DNA from 4 places in the Mycobacterium paraterrae genome. Region 1 is predicted to be linked to each of the others. Evidence: riboswitches for the same ligand, from Rfam matches in the RefSeq annotation. Region 1 holds a riboswitch; each other region holds the start of a gene.
The links. A riboswitch is a leader RNA that binds a small molecule or an ion and turns the genes downstream of it on or off. The one in region 1 is predicted to bind cobalamin.
Positions count from the first base shown of each region.

Region 2: it holds a riboswitch for cobalamin, as region 1 does, so the genes downstream of both, MKK62_RS15980 (ABC transporter substrate-binding protein) here and cobN (cobaltochelatase subunit CobN) in region 1, are expected to answer to the same signal.
Region 3: it holds a riboswitch for cobalamin, as region 1 does, so the genes downstream of both, MKK62_RS15935 (PPE family protein) here and cobN (cobaltochelatase subunit CobN) in region 1, are expected to answer to the same signal.
Region 4: it holds a riboswitch for cobalamin, as region 1 does, so the genes downstream of both, metE (5-methyltetrahydropteroyltriglutamate--homocysteine S-methyltransferase) here and cobN (cobaltochelatase subunit CobN) in region 1, are expected to answer to the same signal.

Region 1 is NZ_CP092488.2:5,390,987-5,395,193, forward strand. Features, by position in the region: gene MKK62_RS25880 (sulfate ABC transporter substrate-binding protein) at 1-909, opposite strand, end outside; gene MKK62_RS26555 (Ms4533A family Cys-rich leader peptide) at 1,047-1,139, opposite strand; gene MKK62_RS25885 (hypothetical protein) at 1,282-1,476, opposite strand; cobalamin riboswitch at 1,506-1,628, shown strand; gene cobN (cobaltochelatase subunit CobN) at 1,658-4,207, shown strand, end outside.
Region 2 is NZ_CP092488.2:3,311,510-3,315,716, forward strand. Features, by position in the region: gene MKK62_RS15975 (FecCD family ABC transporter permease) at 1-599, opposite strand, end outside; gene MKK62_RS15980 (ABC transporter substrate-binding protein) at 596-1,777, opposite strand; cobalamin riboswitch at 1,809-1,990, opposite strand; gene MKK62_RS15985 (DUF5073 family protein) at 1,991-2,365, opposite strand; gene MKK62_RS15990 (heavy metal-binding domain-containing protein) at 2,382-3,170, opposite strand; gene ctpC (manganese-exporting P-type ATPase CtpC) at 3,211-4,207, opposite strand, start outside.
Region 3 is NZ_CP092488.2:3,303,366-3,307,572, forward strand. Features, by position in the region: gene MKK62_RS15930 (DUF2127 domain-containing protein) at 1-676, opposite strand, end outside; gene MKK62_RS15935 (PPE family protein) at 713-2,416, opposite strand; cobalamin riboswitch at 2,495-2,698, opposite strand; gene MKK62_RS15940 (hypothetical protein) at 2,758-3,156, shown strand; gene MKK62_RS15945 (GNAT family N-acetyltransferase) at 3,173-3,667, shown strand; gene MKK62_RS15950 (class I SAM-dependent methyltransferase) at 3,664-4,207, opposite strand, start outside.
Region 4 is NZ_CP092488.2:525,687-529,893, reverse strand. Features, by position in the region: gene metE (5-methyltetrahydropteroyltriglutamate--homocysteine S-methyltransferase) at 1-2,259, opposite strand, end outside; cobalamin riboswitch at 2,387-2,598, opposite strand; gene MKK62_RS02315 (SDR family oxidoreductase) at 2,674-3,327, opposite strand; gene MKK62_RS02310 (thiolase family protein) at 3,481-4,207, shown strand, end outside.

The DNA of each region.
Region 1 (4,207 bases):
GTCTACCGTCGGCCAGCCGCCCAGATCGGCGAGCGTCCACAATTTCTGCGGCACTGGGAACTGGTCGCGTACCTGCGCGGCGATCGCGGGATCCACGGGGCGGAATCCGGCAGCTGCCCACACCTTTTGGGCCTCGGCGGTGTACTGGAAGTTCTTGAAGGCGACGGCGGCGTTCACGTGCGGACTGGTAGTCACCACCGCCACCGGATTCTCGATCTTGATGGTCTGCGGCGGATTGAGGTGGATGATCGGCTTCCCTTGTCGCTCGGTGGCGATGGCCTCGTTCTCGTAACTGATCAGCACATCACCGCTGCCCTGGACGAACACGTCGGTGGCCTCGCGTCCGGAGCCCGGGCGCAGCTTGACGTGCTGGCTGACCAGCTTGTGGACGAAGTCGAGGCCGGCTTTCGGGTCGTGGCCGCCGTTGCTCTTGACCACGTAGGGCGCCAGCAGGTTCCACTTCGCCGAGCCGGAACTCAGCGGGCTGGGCGTCACCACCTCGATACCGGGACGCAGCAGGTCGTCCCAGTCTTTGATGTTCTTGGGATTGCCGGGGCGCACCACCAGGGTCACGACCGACCCGAAGGGGATGCCTTTGGTGGCGTCTTTGTCCCAGTCCTTCGAGACCTTGCCCGCCTTGACCAGCCGGGTGATGTCGGGCTCGACGGAGAAGTTGACGATGTCGGCGGGTTTGCCGTCGACGACACCGCGGGACTGATCACCCGATGCGCCGTAGGAGGCGATCACCTGGATCCCTTTGCCCTCGGGTGAGGCGTTGAACGCCGGGATGACCTTGCTCCAACCAGGCTCGGGTACCGAATATGCGACCAGGGTGATGCTGGTCTTGGCGCCGGAAGATCCGCCTCCGCCCACGACATCGCTGGCACCTCCGTGGCACGCGGCGATCATCCCCGCGGCGACGGTCAACGCAACAGCGTGTCGCCACGACGGGGAGGGTTTGTTGTCGTCGAACAATGGTCGACCTTTCGGCAGTTGAGCTTGACGTCTGACAGATCCCGATACGAAGAAACGAAGGGGGCAGAAGGTCAGCGACAACAATGCACGTCAGCGACGGCGCAATCGCCCACGGCAATGAGCGCCAAGACGTGGCACTCGGTACTGCCGGACGCTGCGTGCATGGGCGAAGCCTAACAGAATGCTGTGCGCGCGCAGCCAAACCCGCTGCAGGTCAGCGGGTCAGCAGCCAAGCAACGATCACCAAGACCACCAGCGCAACCAGGATCAAGGTGACCCGCGACCGCGGCATTCCGGTGTTTGCGCTCATCCGGCTTCTTCGTCGCTGCGCCGGAGGCGGTTCATCAGGGTGATTCCGCGACCCAGCGCGCTGTCCAGCGCGGCGGCAATGGCGAAGGCCAACACCAGCACCACCGGCATCACCACGATCGTCTGGAAGACGAACCCCAGGCCGGACAGCCACAGCTCGACGCCGTCCCACCAGTTGAGGATCGCGTTCATCCGGCTCAGCCTATCGGCTGGATTAAGCTGGTGCGCGCATGTCTCGTGGTGACAGGAATCCGGTGCAAGCCCGGGGCGGTTCCGCCACTGTGATGGCCGCGGCGCCGAGCCGACGGTCAGAGCCAGACACTGGCCACGAGGCACTCCAATCGACGGGGCGAGAACCCCGAGGAGGAACCTTTTGAGCCACCGCATCGCCCTGCTGTCCACATCCGACACCGACCTGCTGTCGGCGCGTGCGTCGCTGGCGCCCTACAACCTGGGCAACCCGGCGCGTCAGCCGATCGAAGATGTTCTCGCCGACGCCGAGGTGGTGATCCTGCGGGTACTGGGCTCGTCGGCGGAGGTGGCCGAGGAACTCACCGCGCTGCGGGCCACCGGTCTTCCGCTGGTGGTGCTCGGCGGCGAGCGTACGCCCAGCGCGGAGTTGATGGAATGCTCGACCGTTCCGATCGGGCTTGCCGCGCAGGCACATTCGTATCTTGCCGAGGGCGGTCCGGCCAATCTCGCTCAGCTGCATGCGTTTTTGTGTGACACCGTGTTGCTCACCGGTGAGGGGTTCGACGAGCCGGTGGTGATCCCCGAGTGGGGCTACGCCGCCCGGTCCGCCGATGTGACGGCCGAGACGCGGGTCGGCGTGCTGTACTACCGGGCCCACGAGGTCAGCGGGAACTCCGGCTTCGCTCACGCGCTGGCCGACGCGGTCGACGCCACCGGCAACGCAGTCGGTGTGCCGATCTTCGCATCGTCGCTGCGCAGCGCGCCCGACGAATTGTTCGACGCGCTCGGCACTTTGGATGCACTCGTGGTCAGCATGCTGGCAGCCGGCGGGTCCAAGTCGGCCGCCGCCGGCGCCGGTGAAGACGACTCGTCGTGGGACATCGAACGGATTGCCGCATTGGACATCCCGGTGCTGCAGGGTCTTTGCCTGACCTCGTCGCGCGAGGAGTGGCAGGCATCAGACGATGGTGTCACTCCTTTGGATTCGGCGACGCAGATCGCGATCCCCGAGTTCGACGGGCGGATCATCACCGCGCCATATTCGTTCAAGGAGGTCGACAACGACGGGCTGCCGCACTATGTCGCCGATCCGGAACGTTGCGCGCGGGTCGCCGCGATTGCGGTGAACCACGCGATGCTGCGCCGCATCCCCAACCAGGACAAGAAGATTGCGTTGGTGCTGTCGGCCTATCCGACCAAGCATTCGCGGGTCGGCAATGCGGTAGGCCTCGACACCCCGGCGTCCGCGGTGCGGCTGCTGCACCGCCTCGCCCGGGACGGCTACGACGTCGGCGACGGGTTCGGCGTGCTCGGCATCGACGACGAGACGCAGGCCGGTGATCAGCTGATGCATACGCTGATCGACGCGGGCGGCCAAGACGAACAGTGGCTCACCACAACCCAGGTCGACGGCGCGCAGGTGAAAGTGACTCCGGCGCAGTACACCGAGTGGACCGCGGGCCTGCCCAAAGAACTCCGCGATGCGATCACCGAGGCGTGGGGCCCGGCACCCGGACGGCTGTTCGTCAACGACGACGGCGACGTGGTGATCGCTGCGCTGCGGTCCGGCAACGTGGTGCTGATGATCCAGCCGCCGCGCGGATTCGGCGAGAACCCCGTGGCGATTTACCACGACCCCGACATGGCGGTCAGCCACCACTACCTGGCCGCGTACCGCTGGCTCGAGCACGGCTTCGGGGCCCACGCGGTGGTCCACCTCGGCAAGCACGGCTCGATGGAATGGCTGCCCGGCAAGAACGCCGCGCTGTCGGCGGCGTGCGCCACCGACGCGGTGCTGGGGAACCTGCCGCTGATCTATCCGTTCCTGGTCAACGACCCCGGTGAAGGCGCCCAAGCCAAGCGCCGCGCCCACGCCACGATCATCGACCACCTCATTCCGCCGATGGCGCGCGCCGAAAGCTACGGCGACATCGCCCGACTCGAGCAGCTGCTGGACGAATACGGCAACATCGCGGCGATGGACCCGGCCAAGCTGCCGGCGATCCGCGGCGAGATCTGGAATCTGATGCGTGCCGCCGAGATGCACCGCGATCTCGGGCTCGACGACCGTCCCGACGACGAGGAGTTCGACGACTTCCTGCTCCACGTCGACGGGTGGCTGTGCGAGATCAAGGACGCCCAGATTCGCGACGGTCTGCATGTCCTCGGTGAAGCGCCGACCGGCGAGGCGCGAGTCAATCTGGTGCTTGCCATCCTTCGGGCCGCGCAGGTGTGGGGCGGTAAGGACCACGCCGTGCCGGGACTGCGCACCGCGCTCGGCCTCAAAGACGGCGCCGAGATTTCGGCCGTCGACGAGATCGAGAGCCGTGCCCGCGCGTTGGTCGAAGCGATGGAGTCCGCCGGCTGGGACGTCGACGGTGTCGATGCCCTGCACGACGAGCCGGACGTACAAGCGTCATTGCGGTTCGCCGCCACCGAGGTGGTGCCGCGGCTGTCAGGTACCGCGGGTGAGCTCGACGCGGTAATGCGCGCCCTGGCAGGCGGTTTCGTGCGGCCGGGGCCGTCGGGCTCGCCGCTGCGTGGCCTGGTGAACGTCTTGCCGACGGGCCGCAACTTCTACACCGTGGACCCGCGGGCGGTCCCGTCGCGGCTGGCCTGGGAGACGGGCCAGGCGATGGCCGAATCGCTGCTGCAGCGCTACCTCGACGACACCGGCAGCTACCCCGAATCAGTAGGCCTGTCGGTGTGGGGCACCAGCGCGATGCGCACC
Region 2 (4,207 bases), 2.1 Mb from region 1:
AGACCCCACAGCAGGTACTGCTGCACCCGTTGCGGGTCGGCGTACACCAGCAACACGCTCACCAGCGCGGTGCTCGCCGCGCCGAGCATCACCCCGATCAGCAGCAACGTCGCCGCGGATCGCACCCAGCGGGCAAGGCTCAGCACGATTGCGAGCACGGCTGCTGCGCCGGCCGCGGCGGCGATCGCCACGCCGGCGCGTCCGCAGCCGGCCAGTCCCGCCGTGAAGCCCGACCCGGTGGCCATCACGACGACCGCGACGCCCAAGCCGGCGCCCGAGCTCACACCGAGGACGTAAGGGTCGGCGAGGGTGTTGCGGAACAGCGTCTGCATCTGCAGGCCCGCGACGCCGACGCCGGCGCCCGCTGCGATCGCGGTCAGGACCCGGGGCGCCCGCGTTTCGTGCACGATCACCTGCCAGCGTGGATCCGAGGCCTGCGCTCCCACCAGGGCCCGGACGGTGTCGAGCAGCGGCACGCGAACCGGGCCCAGCGCCAGACCCAGCACGGCGAGCACCAGCACGGCGGCGGCCGACGCCGTCAACACCACCGTGGTTCGGTTGAGCCGCACCATGATTGAAGCCGCCGAGGTCGCGGTCATGCGGCGGCGACCCGACGATAGAAGCTGAACTCGTGGCCGGGTGCCAGCTCCGGATGCAGGATCGCCACTAGGTCGCCCAGGATCAGGTCGGGCCGGGCCGCGCCGCGCTCCCAATAGTCATTGCCGCCCTCCGGGGCGACCGCCTTGGTCGCCGACCAGACCTGGCCGTTGCGCACGGCGGCAAGATCGGCGTACCGGTGGTCCTCGGCCACTGCGTTCTCGACGGTCTTCCAGTTGCTGTCGACCAGCCAGAGCGGCGACTGGCCGGCGCGGGCGTAGACCGACTCGAAGTTCAATTCCAATGTCCCACTGCTCGTTTCGTCGGACCACGGATAGCTGGCGCCCGCGTCGCGAAGGAGGCGACCGGCGTAGGCGCCGCCGGAGGGCATCAACCAGGTGCCCTGGTACATCGTTCCGGGCAGCACGGCGACCGGTCGGGCGCCGGCCGATCGCCGGACGAGCGCGTGGTAGTCCTCGCGCACTCGGGCGTACACCTCGGCGGCCTTTTTCTCGGTCCCGGTCAGGGCCGCCAACACCTTGATCCACTCGGCGCGGCCCAGCGGCGTGGACTCCAGCCATTCGGCGTCGGCGACCACGCTGATGCCACCGTCGCGCAACTTGCGATAGCTCGAGTCGTCGGTGCCCGCGGTGACCACGACATCGGGGTGAGCGGCGAGCACAGCCTCGACGTTGACCTGGTTACCCGAGGCGTAGCCGACCGTCTTGCCGTCGCTGATGCGCTGCCGCAGTGCGGAATCGACGACGTCGGCGGTATCGGCCACCCCGGTGACCGTGTCAACGCGACTCAGTTCGGCGACCATGCCCAGTTGGGTGATCGAGGCCGAATAGAGGCTGGTGACCGGGACCGTGATCCGTTGCGCACCGGCCAGATCGGCGGGAAGGTGCGCGGGCGGTGCGCCGCAGCGCACCAGCACGTAGCTCTCCGGATCGCCGTGTGGATACGGCTGCTTGACGGTCAGCACCTGATAGTGCTGGTGATAGGTGAGGGTGAAATTGGTGGCGTCGAGAACCGTGGATTTGTCCGGGAAGTGGTCCGCGCCGGGCCGCACGTCGGTGATGCAGCCGCGGTCTGGGTGCCCGCCTAGCGGCGGCGGCGCGGCGCAGGCCACCGGTAGCCAGCTGCTCAGGATCAGCGCCGCACAGAATCGGCGTGACATCGACTCTCGCTTTCGGGGTCGACCGCCCCGGCTCGCAGGACGCGATGACGTGAGTCTCCTGGCTCTCGGATCGCTGCTTGCCTCGCCTTCCGGCCGGGTGGGCCGTGGCTGGTGAGGGTCGCTCCCCGATGACAGTGGCGGGACCGCGCCGGATTCGCACCGGCTTCCTACGTCGTCATCGCCTTACGTGCGACATTGTCGCATCCTCGGGTGTCAGCCGGTGCCGGCGCTCAGCGCGTCGACCGCCGCGTCGATGTTGGGGACGACCGCGGAGCCGTGCCGGGCGACCAGTTGACCGAGGGCGCGAGCCAGGTGCGGCCCCACCGCGTCGGCCAGCAACACCTCCTCGCCGATCACGACGCCGCCCACCACGTGGGCCGCCATCAGCCGGGCGTCGGGGGTCACCTCGTACCGCCAGTCGCCGATCTGCAGCCGCGCGGGGTGCGACCTGAACATCCCGCGACGCTCGGCGGTGTGCACCACTCCCGGCAGGCCCGCAAAGACGTTGATCACCAATCCGATTCCGCCGGGGCCCGAAAGCGCGTCGGATATTGTGCGGCTTACTCGCTCGGCGTCGAACTGTGCCATCAGGTACTGAAGGCCATCAGTCGTTCATGGCCAGCACGAATTGCGGCGCGATCGTCTCGGCGGTACCGCTGCGGCGGACCGCGGTTCCCGCGGCGTAGAACTCCACGGTGTGAAAGCCCCAGGCGTAGTTCTGGATGTTGAAGTGGACTCCGACGACGCCGCTGGCGCCGTCGCGTTCGGCTTCACCCTGCATCCGCGACATGGCCAACTCGCGGGCTTCGTAGTTGCCCTGCGTCCACTGTGGCATCTCGGTATTGCGGCCCATCTGCCGAAGAGTCTGCATAAAGCCCTGCGCGGCAATGTGAAAGACGCAGTTACCCATGACGAAGGCGACCGGTGCCCAACCCGAGCGCAGCAGGGTGGTCAGGTCTTGTCCGGTCAGGTGGCTGGAAAACGCCTGCCCGTTGGCCCGCTTGAAGGCCCCCGGTTTGGGCGTGTAGCGCACCGCGGTGCCGACCGCGATGAACTCCAGGTGCTCCGCCTCGGCGCCGTGTTGGCGCCATTCCAGGCGAACGCCGACGACACCGTCGGCGCCCAGCGCGTCGGCTTCGGCCTGCATGCGGGCCATCGCGTTCCACCGGGCCCGATACGTCGCCTCCGTGAGCACCGGCAGCTCGGATTGTTGCCGGATACCGGTGAATTGGTAACCGACGTGGTAGACCGAGACGCCCATGACGAGGTCGAGGGGTTCGAAGCCGGCGCCGTGCAGCAGCGCGAATTCGTTGATGGACAGATCCGAGGTGAACACGCGGTCGGCGTGTGAGAGCCGTTCGCTGGCAACTGGGTCGAGCGGGGTCGATGACATCCGCACATCGTACGAGGCCAGCGTGTTTCTCCAGCGGCATTCAGTCCAGGCGGTACCGAATCAGACGTGAACTGTTTGCGACGACCGCCACCGAGGACGCGTTGTGCAGGATCGCGGCAAGCACCGGCGAGAGCGCGCCCCCGGCGCCGATCAGCAGCCCTGCGGCGTTGACGGCGATCGCCATGCCGTAGTTCTGCCGGATCACCTCGACCGCGCGCGTTCCCAGGTCGCCCACGTCCAGCAGTCGCCGTAGGTCGTCGTTGGCCAGCGCCACATCCGCGGTCTCCACCGCGACGTCAGTGCCGGCGAGGCCCATCGCAATACCGATGTCGGCGGCCGCCAGCGCGGGCGCGTCATTGATGCCGTCGCCGACCACACCGACGACGTACCCCTCGTCTTGAAGGTGGCGGACTACCTCGAGCTTGTCCTCGGGCATCACCTCGGCGCGCCACTCGTCGATACCGAGCTCGGCGGCAACGACTTTCGCGATCTCGGGATGATCGCCGGTGAGCATGACGATGCGACGAATCCCGTTGGCGCGCAGCTTCTTCAACACATCGGGCGCTTCAGTGCGGACCTCGTCCCGCAGGCTGATCAGGCCCACCAGGGTGTCGTCGACGGCAAGGAGCAGCGGAGTCTCGGCCTGCTGGCGCAGCTTGTCCACCCAGTCCGACGCCTCTTGTGAGACCGTGACGTGCTCGGCGCGCAGCAGCGACGGGCTGCCCAGCAACAGGGTCCGGCCGTCCGCCCAGGTCCGCATGCCCAGACCGACCAGCACCTCGCATTCCTCATGCGGCGGGATGGTGATCCGGCGTTCCTCGGTCGAGCGGATCACCGCCTCGGCCAGCGGGTGCCGGGAGTGCAGTTCCGAGCTCGCTGCGTAGGCGAGCACCTGTTCAGGCTGCCAATCATCATGCAGCGCAATGATGTTCGTGACGACGGGCCGGCCGACGGTGAGGGTTCCGGTCTTGTCGAAGACAATCGCGTCGACCCGACCGGCCTGCTCGAGGTGGGACCCGCCCTTGACCAGGATGCCG
Region 3 (4,207 bases), 2.1 Mb from region 1:
GCCCGAACAGCCGCTTGCTCCACAGCAACCAGATCACTGCGACGATGTTGATCACCAGCGCGAAAAGCCTTAACGCCGTGACCTTCTCGGTCAACTCGTAGATCTCCAGCGGCAGGAATACGCTGGTCGCGATCACCGCGAAGTACTCGCCCCACCGTTGCATCAGCCACAGCCCGACCGCTTCGACGATCTCGATCAACGCGTACCCGGCCAGGGCGATCGCGATCCACTGCAGCGTCGACGAGGACAGGGCGAAGGCGTGGGTGATCTCGCGAACGAGCTTGGAATTCTCTGGATTCCAGCCCACCTGGTCGGCCAGCGGCTTCAGCAGGGGCATGTCGCGATCCAGCACGTGCTGCCACTTGACTCGCGATCCACTGAACTTCACCACGCCCGCGGCCACTAACAGGAAGATCACGGCGCGAAAGGCGCGTTCGATCGCGAGCGCGCGCATCAGGGTGCGGTCCCGCAGGAATCGTCCGCGCGGTATCTCCGGCGCGGTGTTCGCCGGGCCGGAGCGACGCGGCGGGCCGACCACGAAGGTCTCACAGCGCAGACAGCGCCAAGCCTCGCCGACGGGGGTGTCGACCGTCAGACGCTCACGCAGCTTCGGCTCATCGGGAGCAAAAGTCGCGTGCCCACGCAACCCGCACGAGCGCAGCGCAAAATCCACCATGTCTGCACGCTACAGCGGCGTCGCGTGTCGTCGGCGTCAGTCGAGCTGCGGATTCCACGTGTTCGGCAGCATCGGCACAGTCGACTCGCCGCCGAAGTGGTCCCGGCTCAGCGTGGCCAGCCCGCCGGGTTCGGCCGCGTCCTCGCGGGCGGCGCTGCCGGCGAACCCCAGGGGCCCGGCGCCGCTGTCCGATGCGGTCACGGCTGGCTCTGGCTCCAGGTCCATGTACTCGTAGCCGCGGCCGATCATCGTGGCCTTCGCCCGCCGGCGACGCTGGGCCGGCTGCAGATCCTCGGAAGCTGCTGCAGCTGAGGGGTTTTCGTCGATCTGGATGGCTGCCGTGCTGGCCCTCTTGCTGGCGCCCCTGGCCTGCTGCGCGGCCAAACCGAGATCGCCGACCATGTACATGTATGCCGGCATGGTCACGCCGGGCGGTCCCGCCGGCGTGGGCGGCGGAGGTGGCGCCGGGGCCGCGGCCGGGGCGTGGACCAACGGCGCGGGGGCCGGCGCCGGTGCCATCGGTGCGGGTGCGGGTGGCGGGGGCGGGGTCGGGGCCATCGCAAAGGCCGGGGCCAGCATGGGTGCGGTTGTCGGGGCCAGGCCGGCCAGCCCGGCCAGACCGGCCAGGCCGGCCAGGCCGACGGGCGCCGCCGCCAGCGGAACCAGTGATGCCGTCGCGGCGGGCAGCAGAGCCGGTAGCAGCGGGAGCAGCGTCGATTGCAGGATGTAGTGCAGCAGTTGGATGGTGTTGCCGATCGTCGAGCCGACGATCTCCACCATGGCGGCCGGAATCACCAGGATCAGCGCCTGCGGGTTGAACGCGGCGGTGTAGGCGATCGCCAGTAGGTCGTCGGCGATGACGATGCCGGTGAAGGCGACATAGGATCCCGGGTCGAGCGGCACCGACAGCACGTAGGCGATGGTGGCCGGATTGAGGTAGCTCAACGGATCACCGGTGTAGGCCAGCCACGAGCCGGGCACCCCGATTGGCGGGAGCCACGACGGGTCCAGGCCCTGCAGCCACGTCCCGATCGGGTCGTTGACGCCGGTATAGCCGATCTCGTTGAAGAAGTCCAACAGCTGTTGGTAGAGCGGGAATTGGCTGGGATCCGGATACGGGGGCTGGGGGAACAGCCCCTCTAGGAAGCTCTGCAACTGCTCGAACCACGCTGGCGGCGTCGACGGGTCGGTGGCCGCGGCCGCTTTGACGATCGTCGGCGCCGGTTCGGACTGTGGCGCCGCGGCGACCGCGGCCCCCGCGACGCCCTCGTAGGTGCTCATCACCGTGGCGGCCTGGACCCACATCCGCGCGTAGTCGGCCTCGTTGGCGGCGATCGGAATCGTGTTGATACCAAAGAAATTCGTCGCCGTCAGCACAGCGTGGGTGGCGTGGTTGGCGGCCAGCTCACCGAGGGTGGGCATGGCGGCCAGCGCGGCGGTGTACGCGGCGGCGGCGGTCTGTTGCTCGACGGCCATCGCGGCGCTGTTCGCGCCCGCCTTGGCCAGCCACGCCAGGTAGGGGGCATGCGCGGCCGCGTAGGCCGCCGCGCTCGGACCGTCCCACGCGGCGCCCTGCACCGCGCCGATTACGGCCGTCAAGTCATCGGCGGCCTCGGCGTACTCCGCGCTCAGTTCGGTCCACGCCTGCGCGGCCGCCAGCAAGGATGCTGGCCCCGGGCCGCTGCTCAGCAGCGCCGAGTGGACCTCCGGAGGTGCGGCCATCCAGACCGGGGCGGTCACGCACGGATGTCGGGAATTGCGGAGAACAACGCGCTCAGCGTCATAGGAGACTCTCGCTCTCGGGGTCGACCGCCCCGGCTCGCAGGACGCGATGACGCGAGTCTCCTGGCTCTCGGATCGCTGCTTGCCTCGCCTTCCGACCGCGAGGGCCGTGGCTGGTGAGGGTCGCTCCCCGATGACAGTGGCGGGACCGCGCCGGATTTACACCGGCTTCCTCTTTCGTCATCGCCTAACGGAGATGATCTTGCCATACCACGCGGCACGCCACCTCGAAACGTCGGCGAATCATTCGTTCCTGCGCCCGGTATCGAGAACCGGCGCCGAACTGTACGGTGACGACGATGACGGATGAATCGCGCGCAGTAGTCCGCAATCAGCTGCTAGTCGACGCCCTCGGCGGGCCGATCGATTTGAACGCGGTGGATTGGCGTGTGCGACACCATCATCCGTCGGCTTCGCCGGCCGAGCTGCAGAACGAGACGCTGGACGCCATCCGGGAATGGGTGAGCGACGGCCTGTTCCGGCTGGGTGAGCGCCGTGGTAAGACGCACCGTTTCTCGGCCTGGCGTCATTCGCTGGACCATTCGCTGCGCACGATTTCCCACGCGTACGTCAAACACTATGGGGATCCGGAGAAGTGGATGTACTCGGTGTGGCTGGCGCTCACGGCGGAGGGTGAATCGCTGGCCAGGTCGCTCGAGCAGAAAGACATCGACGGCTACCGGTCGACGACCCCGTGATGCGGCGTTGAGCGCCGTGCAGGTGCGGCCCGCCACCGCCGGCGACCTGGCGCGGGTTCGCGAGATCCTCAACCACTACATCGAGCATTCCGTCTTCAATTTCCGCACCGAACCGCAGGGCATCGACGAGGTCCGCGCCTTATGGGCCAAGCGGCACGAGCGATATCCATGGCTGGTCGCCGTCATCGACGACGACGTCGTAGGCACGGCCTACGCGGGGCCCTGGAACGAGCGCGCCGCCTACCAGTGGACCGTCGAATCCACCATCTACGTCGACCCGTCGACGCGTCGCCGCGGCGTCGGTGACACGCTGTACACCGAACTACTCGATGCGTTGCGGCGCAGCGGATTTCACAGTGCTATCGCGGTGATCGCGCTGCCCAACGAGCCGAGCGTGCGGCTGCACGAGCGGCATGGGTTCGCTCCCGTCGGCCATCTTCGTGAGGCCGGTTATAAACACGGCTCGTGGCACGACGTCGGCTTCTGGCAGTGCAGGCTGGCCGAGGGCTAACCGAGTTCGGCTGTGCAGTAGTAGTTTTCGGTCTGGCCGTCGTTGCGCTGTGGCACTGTCAGCCCGGCGTCGGCCAGCAATTCAGCGGACCGACGCCTGGTCGCCTGCCAGCCGCGCTCCTGCAGGTACGGTGCGACGTCGTGGCGCTCGCCGCCGTACCAGAGGTCGTCGATGCGGGCGTCGAGGCCGTGCTCGTACCACTTCTGCGACGAGGTCCGCATCACCTCCAGCGACTCCGGCGTACTCAAGAAGATCTCGACCACCAGTCGGCTCCCCGGCGCGCTGAGCTCAGTGATGTTGTCCAGCAACCGATCCTGTGCCTCCGGCGGCAGGAAGGCGAGCAGGCCTTCGGCGACCCAGGCGGTGGGCCGGTTGCTGTCGAAACCCGCCTGACGCAGGGCTGCCGGCCAGTCGTCGCGCAGATCGACCGGTACCGCGCGCAGGTCGACGGTCGGCTCGGCGCCCGCAGCCGCGAGCGTCGCCGTCTTGAAGTCCGTCACCTGTTGCTGGTCGATTTCGAACACCACGGCGTCGGCGGGC
Region 4 (4,207 bases), 660 kb from region 1:
GACCTTCTTGGTTGCCTCGACGAGGTTGGTCAGCGACGCGATAACCTCTTCCGGATTGCGAGTCTTCAGGCCGCAGTCCGGGTTGACCCACAGTCGTTCGGCTGGAACGGCTTTCAGCGCCCTTTGCAGCGACGTGCTGATCTCGTCGGTGCTCGGCACCCGCGGTGAATGGATGTCGTAGACGCCCGGACCGACGCTGTTGGAGAAGCCTATCGAGTTCAAATCGTCGAGCACCTCCATGCGAGAGCGGGCCGCCTCGAGTGAGGTGACGTCGGCGTCCAGGTCGGCGATCGCGCCGATCACGTCGCCGAATTCCGAGTAGCACAGGTGCGTGTGGATCTGCGTCGAATCCGCGACACCAGACGTGGCCAACCGGAACGCACCGACGGCCCAGTCCAGGTAAGCCTGCTTCTCGGAATTGCGCAGCGGCAACAACTCTCGCAGCGCGGGCTCGTCGACCTGGATGACCGCGATGCCGGCCTCCTGGAGATCAACGGTCTCGTCGCGAATCGCCAGCGCCACCTGGTTGGCGGTGTCGGCCAGCGGCTGGTCGTCGCGGACGAACGACCAGGCCAGGATCGTCACCGGCCCGGTGAGCATGCCTTTCACCGGTTTGTCCGTCAGCGACTGCGCGTACTTCGCCCACTCCACCGTCATCGGGTGCTGCCGAACCACGTCGCCGTATAGCACCGGCGGACGCACGCAGCGGGTGCCGTAGGACTGCACCCAGCCGAGCTTGGTGGCGAAGAAGCCGTCCAACTGCTCGGCGAAATACTGCACCATGTCGTTGCGCTCCGGCTCGCCGTGCACCAGGACGTCCAGGCCGAGGTCCTCTTGCAGCTTGACCACCTCTGCGATTTCGGCGCGCATCCGCTTGGTGTACTCGGCGTCGTCGATCTCGCCGGCGACCAGTGCGGCGCGGGCCTTGCGGATCTCGGTCGTCTGCGGGAATGACCCGATGGTGGTCGTAGGCAGCGGCGGCAGGTGCAGCCGCTCGATCTGCGCCGCACGACGTTGGTCGGCCGGGCCACGTTCGGTGCCGCCGGATTTCGCGATCGAGTCGAGCCGGGCACGAACCTCGGCGTTGTTCAGCCGCGGGTCCTTCGCGCGGGACGCAACGGCGGCGTTGGACTGCGCGATCTCGTCGGCCACCGCGTCGCGACCGTCCTTGAGCGCCTTGGCCAGGGTGGCCACCTCGTGCACCTTCTCGGCGCCGAACGCCAGCCAGCTGCGCAGCGCGTCGTCGAGGTCGGTCTCTGGTTCCAGCGAGTACGGCACGTGCAGCGTCGAGCATGACGTCGAAACAGCCAGTGACCCAACCGAACCCAGTAGGCTGGCCAGCTTGCTCAGCGCTGCCTGCAGGTCGGTCCGCCAGATGTTGCGTCCGTCGACGATGCCGGCGACCAGCGTCTTGTCCGCCAGTTCGGTCACGGACGCCACCGCGGTGTCGGGGCCGTAGACCAAGTCGACCCCAATCGCCTCGACCGGCGTCCGGGCGAGCGCCCCCAGGCTTTCACCTGGGTCACCGAAGTAGGTGGCGACGTGGATCGCGGGCCGGTTCTCCAGCGCACCGAGCGCGTTGTACACCCGCTCGGCGAGCGCGGAGGCGTCCTCGGAGATGTCGGTGACCAGCACCGGCTCGTCGAATTGGACCCACTGCACGCCCTGGTCGGCGAGCTGACTAAGCAGATCGGCGTACAGGGGGACGACGTCGTCGAGGCGCTCGATCGGCGCGCCGGCGCCGTCGACGGCCTTGCTCAGCATCAGGAAGGTGACCGGCCCGATCACCACCGGACGAGCCGGAATGCCGAGATCGCGAGCCTCTTTCAGTTCCGACAGCACCTTCTCGGGATGCAGCGTGAACTCGGTGTCCGGCCCGATCTCAGGGACGATGTAGTGGTAATTGGTGTCGAACCACTTGGTCATCTCCAGCGGCACGACGTCACCATTGCCGCGGGCGGCGGCGAAGTAGCGGTCGAGGTCGTCGGACACGACCTGAACGCGCTTGGGCAGCGCGCCGAGCAGCACCGCGGTGTCGAGCATCTGGTCGTAGTAGGAGAACGTGTTGATCGGCACCGAGTCCAAGCCGGCGGCAACCAGTTGGCTCCACGTGTCGCTGCGGATCGTCGCGGCGACCTTCTCGAGCTCCGATCGGCTGGTCTTGCCCTTCCAATAGCTCTCGGTGGCGCGCTTGAGTTCGCGCTTGGGGCCGATGCGTGGTGAGCCGGTGACGGTGGCGGTAAAAGGGGTAACGGTCACGGTTTTCGTCCTTCACTCGACGGGGTGGTCACCGCCAACGGACGCAAACCGATCCGGCGCAGCGCACAGCGGCTGCAACCGATACGGCCAGACGCCCATTCCACGAGGCGGTGAGCCGCCAGGCGCGGCGCGCCCGGCACAGCCGGCAGGTCTTCGGACTCACAGGCGCGCACCGGGTGGTGCTCCTACTGGCCGTCGCTTCCCGGTCGGGTGACCAGTGCTCGAAGACGACGTTCGTTCCTGCATACCGCTGCGGGACAGTCCCGGACTCGCACCGGGTTCCCTCTTAAAAAGCACATCTAACATGCTTCGTTCGATGCCGCCTTCGTCGCGGACGACGAAATCGGCAGACCGACTGCGACATCGAGATTACAGGTCAACGGCGTCGACCCGCCGCGCGCAGCTACTGCCGCGCTAGCGATCGCCGCAGCGAGCCAGCGCTTCGGTGATCGGCACATCACCGTTGTTGAATTCGATGGTTTTCCGGACCGTGGCGGGGTCGTGGAGCACGGCGGCCGCGACCAGAGCCACGTCCTCCCGTGACACTTCACCGGTACCCTCGCCGAGTTCGATCCGGCCGGTTGACGGCTCCAGCGTGAGCCGGCCCGGGCCGAGCACGGTCCAATCCAGTTCGGTGCTGCGGAGGTGAGCGTCCGCGGCGGCCTTGGCTTCTGCGTACGGGAAAAATGAATTGTCCTCGGCGACGCCATGATCGGGCCCCGCGCCGAAGTAGGAGACCATCACGAATCGTTTGACGCCGGCTTGCTCGGCCGCATCGATTACCCGGATCGCGGCGTCGCGGTCGACCGCGTAAGTGCGGGCTGGGTCACCGCCGCCGGCGCCTGCCGAGAACACCACAGCGTCGTGGCCTGACATCAGGTCTGCCAATGCGGCGGTGTCCAGGTGCTCGATGTCCGCGACGACGGGGCGCGCACCGGCGGCGGAGACGTCGCCGGCGTGGTCGGGATTTCGGATGATCGACGTCACTTCATCGCCGCGGTTTTTGAGCATGCGGGCTAGATGCAGCGCGACCTTGCCGTGGCCGCCGACGATGACGATGCGCAACATGCCTTCGACGCTACTCACCGGTAGGGCACCCCGGCGGCGACCCAACTAAGCGGTTGGTCAACAATCGACAAAAGTACGCGCGACGACGATGCAGACCGCTAGGTCTGAGGAGGAGTCGGGCACATTAGCTCGAGCGTCAAAGGAGATGGAGCCATGACTGAAGCAGTCATCGTCGAGGCAGTTCGTTCACCGATCGGCAAGCGCAACGGCGGTTTGTCCGGCGTCCACGCCGCCGACCTGTCCGCGCAGGTGCTCAATGGTCTGGTCGAGAAGGCCGGTATCGACCCCGGCCTCGTCGACGACGTGATCTGGGGCTGCGTCATGCAGGCCGGCGAGCAGTCGATGGACATCGGCCGCACGGCGCTGCTGGCCGCCGGCTGGCCTGAGACCGTGCCGGGCGTAACCGTCGACCGGCAGTGCGGCTCGAGTCAGCAGTCGATCCACTTCGCCGCGGCCGGCGTGGTTGCCGGCCATTACGACGTAGTGGTCGCTGGCGGTGTCGAATCGATGTCGCGGACGCCGATGGGCGCTTCGCTGGCCAACGGCGGCAACCCGTTCTCCCCGAACTTCAAGGCCCGCTACGACCGGACGCCCAACCAAGGCATCGGTGCCGAGATGATCGCCGAGCAGTGGGGCTTCGACCGGACCACCGTCGACCAGTACTCGCTCGGATCGCACGACAAGGCCGCTGCCGCCCAGGATTCCGGCGCCTTCGACGACCAGATCGTCGGCATCAAGGACCAAGACGGAAACGTAATCCTCAAGGACGAGGGCATCCGTCGCGGCACGCCGATCGAGAAGATGGCTCAGCTGAAGCCAGCGTTCAAGGAAGATGGTGTCATCCACGCCGGCAACTCCAGCCAGATCTCCGACGGCTCCG